4 regions of the Chelatococcus sp. HY11 genome follow, and region 4 is predicted to be linked to each of the others. Evidence: predicted binding sites of a transcription regulator. Region 4 holds the regulator's gene; each other region holds the start of a gene.
The links. Region 4 encodes LexA, which represses DNA repair genes until DNA is damaged. Its sites were predicted from a motif close to TGTTCNNNNTGTGTTCNG; they were not measured.
Positions count from the first base shown of each region.

Region 1: a site for LexA is predicted at 1,351-1,368, ahead of recA (recombinase RecA). Genes of this name have one in related genera too.
Region 2: a site for LexA is predicted at 1,139-1,156, ahead of KIO74_RS11960 (SprT-like domain-containing protein). Genes of this name have one in related genera too.
Region 3: a site for LexA is predicted at 1,316-1,333, ahead of KIO74_RS22020 (ATP-dependent helicase). Genes of this name have one in related genera too.

Region 1 covers NZ_JAHBRX010000001.1:424,086-427,648, forward strand. The annotation lists gene cckA (cell cycle histidine kinase CckA) at 1-34, shown strand, start outside; gene KIO74_RS02090 (NAD(P)H-dependent glycerol-3-phosphate dehydrogenase) at 70-1,158, shown strand; gene recA (recombinase RecA) at 1,491-2,576, shown strand; gene alaS (alanine--tRNA ligase) at 2,877-3,563, shown strand, end outside.
Region 2 covers NZ_JAHBRX010000001.1:2,603,583-2,607,145, reverse strand. The annotation lists gene KIO74_RS11970 (relaxase/mobilization nuclease domain-containing protein) at 1-173, opposite strand, end outside; gene KIO74_RS11965 (hypothetical protein) at 170-499, opposite strand; gene KIO74_RS11960 (SprT-like domain-containing protein) at 1,271-1,963, shown strand; gene KIO74_RS11955 (hypothetical protein) at 2,159-2,368, opposite strand; gene KIO74_RS11950 (hypothetical protein) at 2,401-2,634, opposite strand; gene KIO74_RS11945 (phosphoglycerate kinase) at 3,151-3,516, opposite strand.
Region 3 covers NZ_JAHBRX010000002.1:204,863-208,425, reverse strand. The annotation lists gene KIO74_RS22030 (ABC transporter substrate-binding protein) at 1-397, opposite strand, end outside; gene KIO74_RS22025 (RraA family protein) at 486-1,166, opposite strand; gene KIO74_RS22020 (ATP-dependent helicase) at 1,386-3,461, shown strand.
Region 4 covers NZ_JAHBRX010000001.1:1,124,540-1,128,102, reverse strand. The annotation lists gene KIO74_RS05350 (ComEC/Rec2 family competence protein) at 1-1,170, shown strand, start outside; gene lexA (transcriptional repressor LexA) at 1,148-1,849, opposite strand; gene KIO74_RS05340 (ABC transporter permease) at 2,348-3,265, shown strand; gene KIO74_RS05335 (ABC transporter permease) at 3,275-3,563, shown strand, end outside.

The DNA of each region.
Region 1 (3,563 bases), 700 kb from region 4:
CGAGGCTGTGAAGGGCGCGATGGTCGGCCGCTGATCGGGCCATGTGGAGCGAGAAAGGTTGCCGAAGCCATGACCTCGGAGCGTAGCACCGCGCGGAAACTCGACACGATCGCCGTGGTCGGGGCAGGGGCATGGGGTACCGCGCTCGCCATGACCGCGCTCCGCGCCGGACGATCCGTGCGCCTCTGGGCGCGTGAGGCGGAGGTCGTCGCGAGCATTCGCGAGAACCGTGAGAACACGCTCTTCCTGCCGGGCCATCACATCCCTGAGGCGGTTTCCGTGGACAGCGATCTCGCGGCCGTCGTTGTCGGCGCCGACGTCGTGCTCATCGTCGTGCCCTCGCAGTTTCTGCGCAAGACGGCCGAGGCGCTGCGTCCGCATCTTACGCCGGGGACGCCGGTCGTCATCTGCGCGAAGGGGATCGAGCGCGGCAGCGGGCTCCTGCTCGCCACAGTCGTCGAGGAAGCCTTGCCCGGCCATGCGCTCGCCGTGCTGTCGGGGCCAACCTTCGCGGGAGAAGTGGCGGCCGGCATGCCGACCGCGATAACGGTTGCCTCCACCGACGCGGCCGCTGATCCCAAGGCATCGCTCGCGGCGGCGGTCGCGGTCGCCCTCGGGACCCAGGCCTTCCGTCCCTATGTGTCCGACGATGTCGTGGGGGTGGAGGTCGGCGGCGCGGTGAAGAACGTGCTGGCGATAGCCTGCGGCATCGCCACCGGGCTCGGCTTTGGCGCGAATACGCGGGCGGCGCTGATCACGCGCGGGCTGGACGAGATCAAGGGACTGGCGGAAGCATTGGGGGGGCGCCGGGACACGGTGACGGGTCTGTCCGGCATCGGCGATCTCACCCTGACCTGTTCCAGCGAACAATCCCGCAACATGCGCTATGGCATGGGTCTCGCGACCGGGCGGTCGGCGAGCGAGATATTCGGCGGACGGCCGGTGGTGGTGGAGGGCGTCGAGAACGCCCAGTCCGTGACGGATCTGGCGCGCAGCCTGAATGTCGACATGCCCATCTGCGAGGCGGTGCGGGCCGTGGTGCTGGACGGGCAGCCCATTGCCGATGTCATGGCCGCCCTGCTGACACGTCCGTTCCGGGCCGAGCCCCATGGCATGGATCTCAGCCTCACGCATAGGCCACCCGACCGGAACGGCTGAGTTCGTTCAACAGCCAGACTTGCTGTCTCGGCGGATCAGCCGGTTGGAAACCAGCTGCCGCCTTAATTTGCCGCCCTTGGCGCCTTTTTCCTCGCAATCTCAACGGCACCGACCATGCTGCCACAATGGTGCTCGCCAGTTGCGCCCGCGCGGATCCAGCATGAATCCTCTTGAATCTCGCGCCCGCGCGATGAGAACAAAAAAAGAACTTGCCGCTGAGAACAAAAAGAGTACATTTTGGGGGCGCGTTGGATTGCCCACAAGCTCTCGTCAAGCGCTGACCGCCTAAGCGTTGAGTTTCAATCTCGCCTCATGCCATAAGGACGACAGTGATGTCCCAGTCCAGCCTGCGACTCGTGGAAGGCAGCTCCATGGATAAATCGAAAGCCCTTGACGCCGCGCTCTCGCAGATCGAGCGCGCTTTCGGCAAAGGCTCGATCATGCGTCTCGGCAAGAGCGACAAGCCGATTGAAATCGAGACGGTTTCGACGGGCTCGCTCGGTCTCGACATCGCCTTGGGCGTCGGCGGTCTGCCACGCGGGCGTATCGTCGAGATCTACGGGCCGGAATCATCGGGCAAGACGACGCTCGCGCTTCACACCATCGCCGAGGCGCAGAAGAAGGGCGGCGTTTGCGGCTTCATCGACGCCGAGCATGCGCTTGACCCCGTCTATGCCCGCAAGCTTGGCGTGAAGCTGGACGATCTGTTGATTTCCCAGCCCGATACCGGTGAGCAGGCGCTTGAGATCGCCGACACGCTGGTGCGTTCCGGAGCCATCGACGTTCTGGTGGTCGATTCGGTCGCGGCCCTGACGCCGCGCGCGGAGATCGAAGGCGAGATGGGCGATATGCAGCCCGGCATGCAGGCGCGCCTGATGAGCCAGGCGCTGCGCAAGCTGACGGCTTCCATATCGCGCTCCAACACCATGGTCATCTTCATCAACCAGATTCGTATGAAGATCGGCGTGATGTATGGCTCCCCGGAAACGACAAGCGGTGGCAACGCCCTGAAGTTCTATGCATCCGTCCGCCTTGATATTCGCCGGGTCGGCGCGATCAAGGATCGCGATGAGACGATCGGCAACACGACTCGCGTCAAGGTGGTGAAGAACAAGGTCGCGCCCCCCTTCAAGCAGGTCGAGTTCGACATCATGTATGGCGAAGGCGTGTCGAAGGTCGGCGAGCTGATCGACCTTGGCGTCAAGGGTGGCATCGTCGAGAAATCAGGCGCGTGGTTCTCCTATGACAGCCAGCGCCTCGGCCAGGGGCGCGAAAACGCCAAGCAGTTCCTGCGCAGCAATCCCGATGTGGCGGACCGCATCGAGCTCGCCATCCGGCAGAATTCCGGCGTGCTCGCCGATCGCATTCTTGAGAATGCCGACCCGACGGCTGAGGATCTGGACGAGGGGGCAGCCTGATCGGCTGCCCGACCTGTGCGCGGGGCTACGCGACTGAGAAAGGCCCTTGTTAGCGGGGCGCATCTTTGTCGCGGTGTTGCGCGATGGTCGCGTTTTCAGCGGTTCGCAGATCACAATGCGAAGTAGACTATCGAGCCTATCGACAGGTTGACGCTGGCGCTCTAGAAACACCGGCTGTTGCCAAGCTCATCGCTTTCCCCGTAAGTCCGCTTTTCGGGCGGGGCCTTGCCCTCGAAAGAATGCCTGGCAGTGAGAAGGCGGCGCGAGGCGTGCCGTCGCTGGTGTGCGGATGTGGACCGAATGAGCGGCGTTAACGAGATCAGATCGAGCTTCCTCGACTATTTTGCCAAGAGCGGCCACGAGGTTGTGCCTTCGAGCCCGCTCGTGCCGCGGAATGACCCGACATTGATGTTCACCAACGCGGGCATGGTGCAGTTCAAGAACGTGTTCACGGGTGTGGAGACGCGGCCCTACAAGCGCGCGACCACATCGCAGAAATGCGTGCGCGCCGGCGGCAAGCACAACGATCTCGACAATGTCGGCTATACCGCGCGCCACCATACGTTCTTCGAGATGCTGGGGAATTTCTCCTTTGGCGATTACTTCAAGGCCGATGCCATCGAGCTCGCCTGGAAGCTCGTGACCCGGGAGTTCGGGCTGCCCGAGAAGAAGCTCCTGGTAACTGTCTTCTCCGAAGACGACGAGGCCCATGGGCTGTGGAAGAAGATCGCGGGTCTTTCGGACGACAAGATCATTCGCATCGCGACCTCTGACAATTTCTGGCAGATGGGCGATACCGGCCCCTGTGGCCCCTGTTCGGAGATCTTCTACGATCACGGGGACCATATCCCGGGTGGGCCTCCCGGCAGCCCCGATGAAGACGGCGATCGTTTCATCGAGATCTGGAATCTCGTCTTCATGCAGTATGAGCAGCTGGCGCCGGGCAATCGCGTCGTGCTGCCGCGGCCCTCTATCGACACGGGCATG
Region 2 (3,563 bases), 1.5 Mb from region 4:
CGGCACTTGGTGAGACCGGTGGCGATGGCCTCCCACTCGGCGAAGGCTCCGTGTAAATCCGGCGCTATCGCGCCCGAGACCTCCGCCACCTCGACAAGTTCATTGTCGAACGCGTTCAGCAGATGGGTGGCGAGGTCTTTCCCGCCGCCGCGCTGGCTCGCCTTGGGTATCATGGCGAGCGCCCCAGCGCCCGAAGGCAGGCGGCACGGATTTCACAAAGATCGCGCGCGGCTTCCGCCAACAGCGCCGGATCGGCATCACCGGCGAGACCCTTCAGGCGCTCGTTCAGCAGCGCGGTCTCGGCCAGCAGGCGCGCCACATCCGCACGCGACGCGGATGCCCGGCGGGCAGGCTTCGGCGCATCGCCGCCGAACACGGCAGCGGTGATGAAAGCATTGACGGAGAGCCCCGAGTCGGCGACCCGCGCCCGGAACTGCTCCCGCAGTTCATACGGGGGCCGGTAAGAGATCGGGGCTTCGCGTTTCGTCTTCTCCGTCATGCCTCATCGTTAGCGCCGTCATGCCGCCCCGATCCGCGCGCTTTCCACGCGCGCGCACAGCCGTGATCGGGACGCTGCCGCCGCCATCGCCCGCGCGCCATTTGCGAGGGTTCCGGGGAGCGCCATTCCCCGGTCGATGGGTTTGCAAAGGGAGAGCCGAAGTCTCCCTTTTGCTCGAAGCCGGTGCCGACACACCGGTCGTGGTCCAGGGCGCGACAGCCCTGGCCGCGTCTGCCTCCGCCAAAGGCTACGGCAGACAGGGGTTGCAAGGGGGCGCGGCCAGCCCCTTTGCGCGATGGGTCCAGGGAGAGCGCAGTCTCCCTTGGTCGGGATGCAACGCCGAAACGTTGCCCTCAGCCGCGAGGGCTCGATGCCCGCACGCGGCTGACCGCATCCCTTGCCGCATAGGCCGTCACAAGGACGGACTCATCGGCTCTAGGGATGCCCTGAGGGGGTCCGCGGGGAACCGGAGAGTTCCCCCGGCAAGGTGAGCGCGGTAGTACCGCGCACACCTTGTACAAGGCCCTACTGCGGATTTGCCCCTCTCTATGATTATGCCATGAGACAGGGCCACAAGTGAAATGTACATCGCAGCATAATGGCAGGATGAGTGCTCGTACATTGCTTTTTCAAATACAGCAGAACGAGGAAAGCACGAGGAAGCGGGGCTTAAGAACGGGCGACATTCAGGGCCTCAAGCAAGCCGGTCCTGATACGAAATTGGAGTGTGCATTCCAACAACACGGGACCGGCGGACAAGGATGGTCCTCCATGAACGCTCCCACAATCTCCCCCGTCGACCCCGCTGCTCTTACAATCAAACCGACCAAGGAAACCTATGAGCGCCTCCAGCAGGCGCATGAGCATTTCAACAAGGCGCTGTTCGGCGGCACGCTGCCGAACGCGCTCATCACCTTCCAGCGCCGCAAAGGATCTTTCGGGTATTTCGCCGGCGCGCGCTTCCAGAACGATACCGGCCAGCAGGCCGACGAAATCGCCCTCAACCCCATGCACTTTGCGAGCCGTAGCCAGATGGACATCCTCGGCACGCTGGTCCACGAGATGGCCCATCAATGGCAACGCCATGAGGGCCAGCCGGGACGCGGCCGCTACCATAACCGGGAATGGGCGGAGAAGATGAAGGCGATCGGCCTCCAGCCGTCCGACACCGGGGTGGAGGGCGGCAAGGAGACCGGCGAAACTCTCGGCCACTACATCATCACCGGCGGCCCGTTCGACGTGGCCGCGGGCAGGCTCCTCGGCAAGGGATTTGCGCTGACCTGGAAGGACGCGCCCCAGCCTTCCCCTTCGATCACAGGCGAGAGCGAAGCTGAGCCTGTTACCCCTAAGAGCGGCAAGCGAGTCCGCTACTGCTGCCCGCGATGTGATCTCAAGGCCTGGGCGAAGCACGATGTCCGGCTGCTTTGCGGCACGGACAATGTGCTGATGCTCCCCACCACGTAAGGGTCGCAAGATGCAAACAACGGCGCGGGTGCTTGTCAACCGCGCCGTTTTTCTGCGCGCTCGCGGCGAAGCCAGACGAGCGCGCGTTTCTTCACTCCTGTCTTTCAACGCCGCGCGCCGCGGCAGCGTTGAAAGCGGCAAGCGCCGGAGCCGCAGCTCGGCTCCAAGCGCTACGAAGTTTATGGAAGGAGCGCGTCATGACGCGCCCCCCGTTTCGTGATGGTAGTGGCTGCGGGCCAGATAGTTGCAGCGGGCGTAGTCCAGCCCGGCGGCGTCGCAGAGGTGGCGGATATCGACCAGCAGATCGATGACTTCATCCTCGGCGTAAAAAGGCGTGGTCCCTCTCGTCCAGGCCGCGCGGGCGAGTGCGGCGCGGGCGGCTTCGATACGGCGCATGGGTGTCATGGTGTGTCTCCTTTCCGGGTGGGAGGGGGCGCTTACGCGCCCGCCTCTTCGGTTGCTTCGGACGGGGCCCGGAGGACGATGCGGCCGCCATTGACCGGGATCAGGTCCAGCTGAAGGGTCAGGCCTTCGCCCTTCTGGTGGCGCCAGGCGGCGCCGATGCGGCTCCAGAACTTCTTCTCGCCGCGTTCATCGACATGGTAGGCGATGTAGGCCGGCGGGGTGAATTCACGGGCGGGCTTGCTCTTCTGGTTGGTGTTGCGTGTCATGATGTAGCTCCTTTCGCTATGGGTTTTCCTCGACACGCCTCATTCAGGAGCGGGCGGAAAAGCGGGCGGTTCATGGCTGGCGCGGGGGAGCGGTATCACCCGTCCTGCAGTGAGCGCAGCGAGCGAAGGATGGGGAAACCCCCGCGCCACCCCGCAAGGGGCTTGGCCTTGAACCGGCTGCGCGCCCGCTCAGGACTGGGGCGGTTATTGTCGAGGGAAATCCCTTGTCAGCGAATGAGCGGGAACTCAGGGCAACACCGGAGCGGAAAGGCACAATCGCGCCCACCACCAACGACAGAAAATCTCGCCCAACAGATTACGTGGCAGGATATCTGAAGCCGCCAAGACGCATCCTTGCGATAGAAGCGATGGCCCATCTTCTGCGCCCAACATCGGGAATGGCGTCCCTTCCGCATCATGGCCCGAGACGAGGAACGATGATGTGGGCGTGCCCGCGCCCATCCCCCGCAAGATACAAAAAGACCGCAGCGGCCACATCAGGCCGCCGCGGAATGTTCACCACCACGAGGTGTAGAAGACGGTCATGCCGTCTGCGATCTCAGCCCGCGCCTTCTCGACGAACGCCAGGTCGTCCGCGAGTTCCGTTCCATCGGACTGACCGAAGAAGAAGCCGCTGGTCGGCGGCAGGTTGCCGCTGCGGATATCGGTTTCGAGCCGGTCGAGATCATCAGCCGTGAGCTGCAGGTTGACGCAGTTGAAGTCGTCATTTCTGCCGCCCTTGGCGCGATATAGCGCCTCCATCCAGCCGTGGAGGTTCGGATGCTTGCGCCAGTAGTGCAGTTCACTGCCGGTCTCGGCTTCGAAATCGATCGGCGCTGCCGGGGTTTCGGGGATGGCGAAGGCGTACATATCAAGGCCCATGGGGCTCTCCTTTCGTTCGTTGTTGCGTGTCCCGAGGGACGCGGAAC
Region 3 (3,563 bases), on a different contig from region 4:
CGGAACGGTCTATACCGATGCGCTTGTAGCGTGCGAAGGATCCGGCGACGTCAGCTGATGTCAGCGGCTTCCCGTTGTGGAACTTCACACCCGGACGCAGCTTGAACGTATAAGTCTTTCCGTCATCACTCACATTGAGCTGTTCCGCGAGGTCGAGAACGGGAGCCATGTTCTCGTCGCGCGTCATCAATGTCTCGAAGATGTTCATCGCGACATTGCGGGTTGCGTTCGCGGCATTCACATGTTGATCGAGCGTGCTGAGCTTGGCCTCCATGCCGAAAACGAGATCGCCGCCCTTTCGGCCGCAGATCTCAGCCTGTGCCGCGGCCGTCCCCCAGCTCAGAAGGCCAGCCGCAACAGCAGTGCAGGCCAGAAGTCGTGCCTTGATACGTGCCATCTTCATCCCCTTTGTTCTGTTTGAAGCGATGTGCCCTTCGGCATCTTTCGTGCAGCGCCGCTCGCGCCGGATACGGACAACGAACCGTTCAGAGAATCCCGAATTTGGCGAAGACATTGGCGAGGGTTTCACCTGCCGCGAGCTCTGCCAGGGTGTTTCGTTCGCCTTTGAGACGCTCGGAAGCACGCCGGATAACGTCAGCTTCCACGGCCCTCGGCACCACCACGACGCCATCCACATCCCCGAAAATGAGATCGCCGCTCGCGACCTTGACGCCCGCGCATTCGATCCCGACGTCCAGCGCGACGATCTTTCCCCGCCCCTTGGAGTCGATCGGCGCGATGCCACCATGGAAAACGGGGTAGCCGATGGCCCGGATCTCGCGGGTATCGCGAACGCAGCCATCCATCAGAGCGCCCGCGGAGCCGCGAAAATTGGCGGCCGTGCTGAGAAGCCCGCCCCAGGGCGCGATCCGTCCCGACATGCCGCAGGCGAAGACGGGAATCTCGTCGCGCTTGAGGCTGTCGACGAGTGTGATCTCCAGTTCGTAAGGGTTCTCGCCGGGGTGCGGCCGCTCGTAGACTTCGAGATAGAGCGCGGTGCGCGCGCGCCCCACCATCACGCTTCCCTCATCAAGCGGCCGGATGGTGTGCGGCATCGCCTGGTTCACATAACCCAGATCATCCAGCACGTCGGACAGAAGAGCACTGAAGAAGAGCTCTCGCATGTCGCGCAATGACGGGTAAGCATCAATTCTGGTCTCGGCCATCACACACTCGGTCAATGCTGGGCCGCCCAAAGCCAGGCCGCCTCGGTTTTGATTTATCGTTAAACTATAATTCCGAACGGTCCTGAGTCAACTGGCATTTCGCGGCTCCCCGCCCGCGCTGGAAGTGCGCGGATCGGATCCTTTGCATTGCGAACAAAACGAGAATTTGGGAACGTGGATACTGGTGATTCGTGGAATGCCTCGCAGGAAAGTTCGATCGTGTCCGCAGCTGCAGCCTATCTCGAGACCTTGAATGCGGAGCAAAGGCAGGCTGTCGAGCACGGCGTCGTCGACGCCAAGGCGACCATCGCACCACCACTTCTCATTATCGCTGGCGCCGGGTCGGGCAAGACGAACACGCTGGCCCATCGCGTCGCCCATCTTATTGTCGGTGGGGCCGATCCGAGGCGTATCCTGCTGATGACCTTCTCGCGCCGCGCCGCCGCCGAAATGGCGCGCCGGGTCGAGCGCATCTGCAACCGCGCGCTGCCGGCCCATGCCCAGCCGCTGACGGATGCCCTGACATGGGCGGGGACGTTTCACGGCATCGGCGCGCGTATCCTGCGCGACTATGCCGACGAAATCGGCCTTGATCCGGCTTTCACGATCCACGACCGCGAGGATTCGGCCGATCTCATGAACCTCGTCCGCCACGAGCTCGGCTTCTCGCGGACCGAGACGCGTTTTCCGGCCAAGGGCACTTGCCTTGCGATCTACTCACGCGCCGTCAATGCCGAGACCCCGCTCGAGGAGGTGCTGGGTCGCCATTTTCCCTGGTGCGCCAGCTGGGCCGAGCAGCTGCGGGAGCTCTTCGCCGGCTATGTCGCGGCCAAGCAGGCGCAAAACGTGCTCGACTATGACGATCTGCTTCTTTATTGGGCGCGCGCGGCCGCCCATCCCGTGCTGGCCGAGGACATCGGCGGTCGGTTCGACCATGTGATGGTCGATGAATATCAGGATACCAACCGCCTCCAGGCCTCCATCCTCATGGCTCTGAAGCCCAGGGGCGAGGGATTGACGGTCGTCGGGGACGATGCGCAGGCGATCTATTCCTTCCGGGCGGCGACCGTCCGCAATATCCTTGAATTCCCCAGGCGTTTTACGCCAGCGGCCAAGGTCATTACGCTGGACCGCAACTATCGCTCCACGGAGCCCATTCTGGCCGCCGCCAACGGCGTCATCGACCTCGCGAGCGAACGCTTTACCAAGAACCTCTGGACCGAGCGCCGCTCGGCGGAGAAGCCGCGCCTCGTCACGGTGCGCGACGAGACGGAACAGGCGCGCTATATCGCGGAGAGCGTGCTCGCCAACCGGGAGGCCGGCGCCAGGCTGAAGCAGCAGGCGGTGCTGTTCCGCGCGACCCATCACAGCCGGCCACTCGAAATCGAGCTCGCGCGCCGCAATATCCCCTTCGTGAAATTCGGCGGGCTCAAGTTCCTGGACGCCGCCCATGTCAAGGACATCCTGGCGATCCTGCGTTTCGTGCAGAACCCTCGCGACCGCGTCGCGGGCTTCCGCGCCATGCAGCTGTTACCGGGCGTCGGACCGGGGACCGCGCAACGCGTGCTCGATGCGCTGGCTAGTGCGGATCAACCATTGACCCTGCTCCCGACGTTGCCCGCGCCGCCGCGCGCGGGCAACGACTGGACGTCCTTTGTCGCGATGATCACCGCCATCGCCCGTGGCGACGCTACCTGGCCGGCGGATATCGAACAGGCGCGCCGCTGGTATGAGCCGCATCTGGAGCGTCTTCACGAGGAAGCCACCGTCCGCAGCGCCGATCTCCTGCAGCTGGAGCAGATCGCGGCGGGCTATGTCTCCCGCGAACGCTTCCTCACCGAGCTGACGCTCGATCCGCCCAACGCGACCAGCGACGAGCCCGGCGTGCCGCATCTCGACGAGGACTATCTCATCCTGTCGACGATCCATTCCGCCAAGGGCCAGGAATGGTCGTCGGTTTTCGTGCTCAACACGGTCGACGGCTGCATCCCGATCGATCTCGGCGTCGGCACGAAAGAGGAGGTCGAGGAGGAGCGGCGGCTGCTCTATGTGGCGATGACACGCGCGAAAGACGGCCTGCATCTCGTTGTTCCGCAACGATTCTTCACCTATGGGCAGAACCCGCAGGGCGACCGGCACGTCTATGCGTCGCGCACCCGCTTCATCCCCTCCAGCCTGCTCGCGCGTTTCGAGGTCACTACCTGGCCACGCGTCAGGGAAGAAGCGGCCACACGCTCCGACACGCGCAATATCCGTGTCGACATCGGCGCACAGATGCGCGGCATGTGGCGTTAGGCTGAATCGCCATTCGGGACTATCCCGCGCCGGTCATCCGGGGGCGGGCGGTAGCTCGCGCCCGGGATCCAGAACCGACACGGTTCGTGAAAGGCGCCCCCC
Region 4 (3,563 bases):
ATCTGCCTCGCCCTGCGCCCGGAAGCCCTGTTGGGCCCGAGTTTCCAGATGTCCTTCGCAGCGGTCGCCGGGATGATCGCCTTCACTGTGAGGCCCTCGGGGCTTCTCGCCGGTGGCGCGCCCTCATCAGACGCCTACGGCTGGATGCGGGCCGCGGGGCGATGGGCGTTTCTTCTGACGACGACCACGACGGTTGCGACCATCGCCACGGCCCCGTTCAGCGCCTATCATTTCCAGACCCTCAACCCGTTCGGCCTGCTCGGCAATGCCATGGCCTTGCCGCTGATCGAGCTCGCGGTGATGCCGCTCTCGGTGCTGGGCGTCTTTGCGTCGTTCTTTGAGCTCGATCGGCCGGTCTGGTGGCTGATCGGCCAGGCCACGGTGCCGGTGCTGGCCTCCGCCCGCGCGGTCGCCGAGCTCGAACGCTCGCGTGTCATTGTGCCTGCCTTCGATGTCGGAGCGCTCGGCGTGATGGTCATCGCCATCCTCTGGGTCACGCTATGGACGACGGCCTTGCGCTGGCTCGCCCTTCTTCCCGCGGTGATTGGGCTCGTGATGGCCCATGGCACGTCGCGTCCTGACATTTACATCGATCGCGGTGCGAGCGGCCTCGCCCTGCGCGTCTCCGACGGCCGGCTCGTCATCCTCGGCAAACCGTCGGGCTTTGTGCTGGAACAATGGTTGCGGGCCGATGGCGATGGACGCGCGATCGAGGATCCCTCCTTGCGCCACGGAACGCTCTGCGACCCGCTCGGCTGTACAGCACGCTTGAAGAGCGGTCAGGTGATCGCCTTTGTTCGTGACAAGCGCGCTTTTCCCGAAGACTGTAAACGTGCCGCTGTCATCGTCAGCCCATTGCCGGCAACGCGAACCTGCGAAGCCGGCACAATCATCGATCGGCGCGTTCTCGACAGAAGTGGCGCCATCATGCTGACGCTGGATCCCCGTGATGCAGCTTTCAACCGGACCCAGGCGCTATCGACGGCATCGCGACCATGGATCACCGGCGTGAAACCGCCGCAACCATCGGCCAGGCCCTCAGACGAGAAGACGTCAACCGTCAAGGCACCCGCCTCAAGACGTCAAAGCCTCGATCCCATCGACGCCATGCCGGACGGCCTCCCCGAGGGAGAGGAGAGGGAGCCGCTCAATAGCGACGTAGAAGACTGACGAGCTTGCCCTGGATGCGCACCCTGTCAGGCCCGAGGACACGTGTTTCATAGGCGGGATTGGCAGCCTCGAGCGCAATCGACGAGCCACGCCGGCGCAGCCGCTTCAGGGTGGCCTCCTCGTCATCGATCAGGGCAACGATAATATCCCCCGTATCGGCCATGTCCTGGCGCCGGATAACGACGGTATCACCATCGAGAATGCCCGCCTCGATCATGGAATCGCCACGCACCTCAAGGGCGAAATGTTCACCCGCGCTGAGCATTTCGACTGGAATGGCCAAAGTATTGCTACGGGACTGGATCGCTGAGATGGGCGTGCCCGCCGCGATGCGTCCCATAACGGGCACCGAAATCGTCTTTGGTGCATCGGTCTCCGTGGCAGGCGGAAGATTGCGCACGCGACCGAGGCCGCCCTCCACCACGCTGGGGCTGAATTTTCCCCGCGGGGCGGCTGCCATGGCATTATCTGGTAGCTTGATGACTTCGAGAGCGCGCGCCCGGTTAGGAAGCCGGCGAATAAAACCGCGTTCCTCAAGAGCAATGATGAGGCGGTGAATGCCCGATTTCGATTTCAGATCGAGCGCCTCCTTCATCTCATCGAAAGATGGGGGCACGCTCGTTTCCCGAAGCCGCTCATGGATAAAGCGAAGAAGCTCGTTTTGCTTGCGTGTCAGCATGTCGTGACCACCCCGCCTTCCGTTTTGCCAGCTTCCAACGCCATCCGGATCGATCAGTTTTGAGGAGCAATTGCACCGATTCGATACTGTGCGCCTGAACTAGGAAACAAATCATGAACGACGATAGCTGTTCTCTATGTGTTCCGCAAGCCTCAAAGCGAATGCAGAGTTTCAAGGCCGGTTTCCATGCCCGGTTTCAAGCTCGAATATCCGTGCCGAATATCCGTCCTGATCGGCTCTTTTTCCGCGAACTCTCCGGAGGCCTGTTTGGAGCCTGACCGCTTGCTCGCGACGAAGCGCCAATCGGACGGGCCTCTCTCAGACGGGCGCGGGCTTTTAAGTTTGTGAATTTTTCTGCCAAAATATCGTTTATAATGAAATTGAAGCTTGTGAATTTAAGCGCGGCCGATAAGATCAGCTCAACTTCAAATCAAAGCGGTCGCAGAATGCGATCCGTCGATCTCCCATTGGGTGCGGCGGTGGCAGGGGAACTATTGTATGGGCCGTTACATCGTGCAGCGACTCATCCTCACGATTCCGGTGCTCATCGGCATCATGCTGGTGTGCTTTTTCCTCACGCGTCTGAGTGGCGATCCGACCGATCTCATGTTGCCGACCAATGCGACTGAGGAGGCCCGGGCCGCCTTCCGGTCTGTCCACGGTCTCGACAGGCCGTTGTGGGAACAGTTTGTCACATTCTTCGCCAACGGCCTCATGGGCGATTTCGGCTCCTCGTTGCGCTTCAACCAGCCCGCGATGAGCCTTGTCTGGGAACGTCTTGGCGCGACCACCGAGCTGGCGGCGGCGACAATGGCCATGGCGCTCCTCATCGGCGTGCCGGCGGGAGTCGCCGCTGCCTATCGCCGCAATACCCCGGCCGACATCACCATTCGCGGCATCACCTTGATGGGGCAGGCGCTGCCGGGCTTCTACCTCGGCATCATCTCGATCATCGTCTTTGCCGTGTGGCTCCGGTGGCTGCCGTCCGGCGGCCGCGGATCCTGGCTCAATCTCATTCTGCCGGCAGCGACCCTTGCCTTCAATCTCGTCGCGCTGATCGCCCGTGTCACACGGTCCTGCATGCTCGATGTGCTGCGCCAGGATTACATCCGCACAGCGCGCGCCAAGGGTGCCCGGGAGCGCACGGTGCTATGGATCCACGCCCTCAGAAACGGCTTCATTCCCGTGCTGACGGTGATCGGTCTCCAGGTCGGCCTGCTGATGGGAGGTGTGGTCGTGACCGAGACGGTGTTTTCGTGGCCCGGGGTGGGGCGCCTCGCCATCCAGGCGATCTACGCGCGTGACTTTCCCGTGGTGCAGGCGGTCGTTTTCACCTTCGCCATCATATTCGTCTTCGTGAACCTCGTTGTCGATCTCCTCTACGCGGTTCTCGATCCGCGCATCAGCTACAACTGAGGCGGCGCCATGTCCTTGTCACCGCCCGTCGCTGCAGCGGAACCCGCCCCCATCGAAAGCCGCTGGCGCGGCGTCCTGAAGCGGCTCTTCGCCAAGAAAGCCGCGAAACTCAGCCTTTTCATCATCCTGATCGGCTTCCTGTTCGCGCTGGTGCCCTCGCTCCTGGCGCCGCATGACCCTTATGCCCAGGAGCTCACCCTGCGGCTGCGTCCGCCTGCGCTCATGGAGCGCGGCGTGCCGGGGTACTGGCTCGGTACAGACCAGCTCGGCCGAGATATTCTATCGCGCATCATCTACG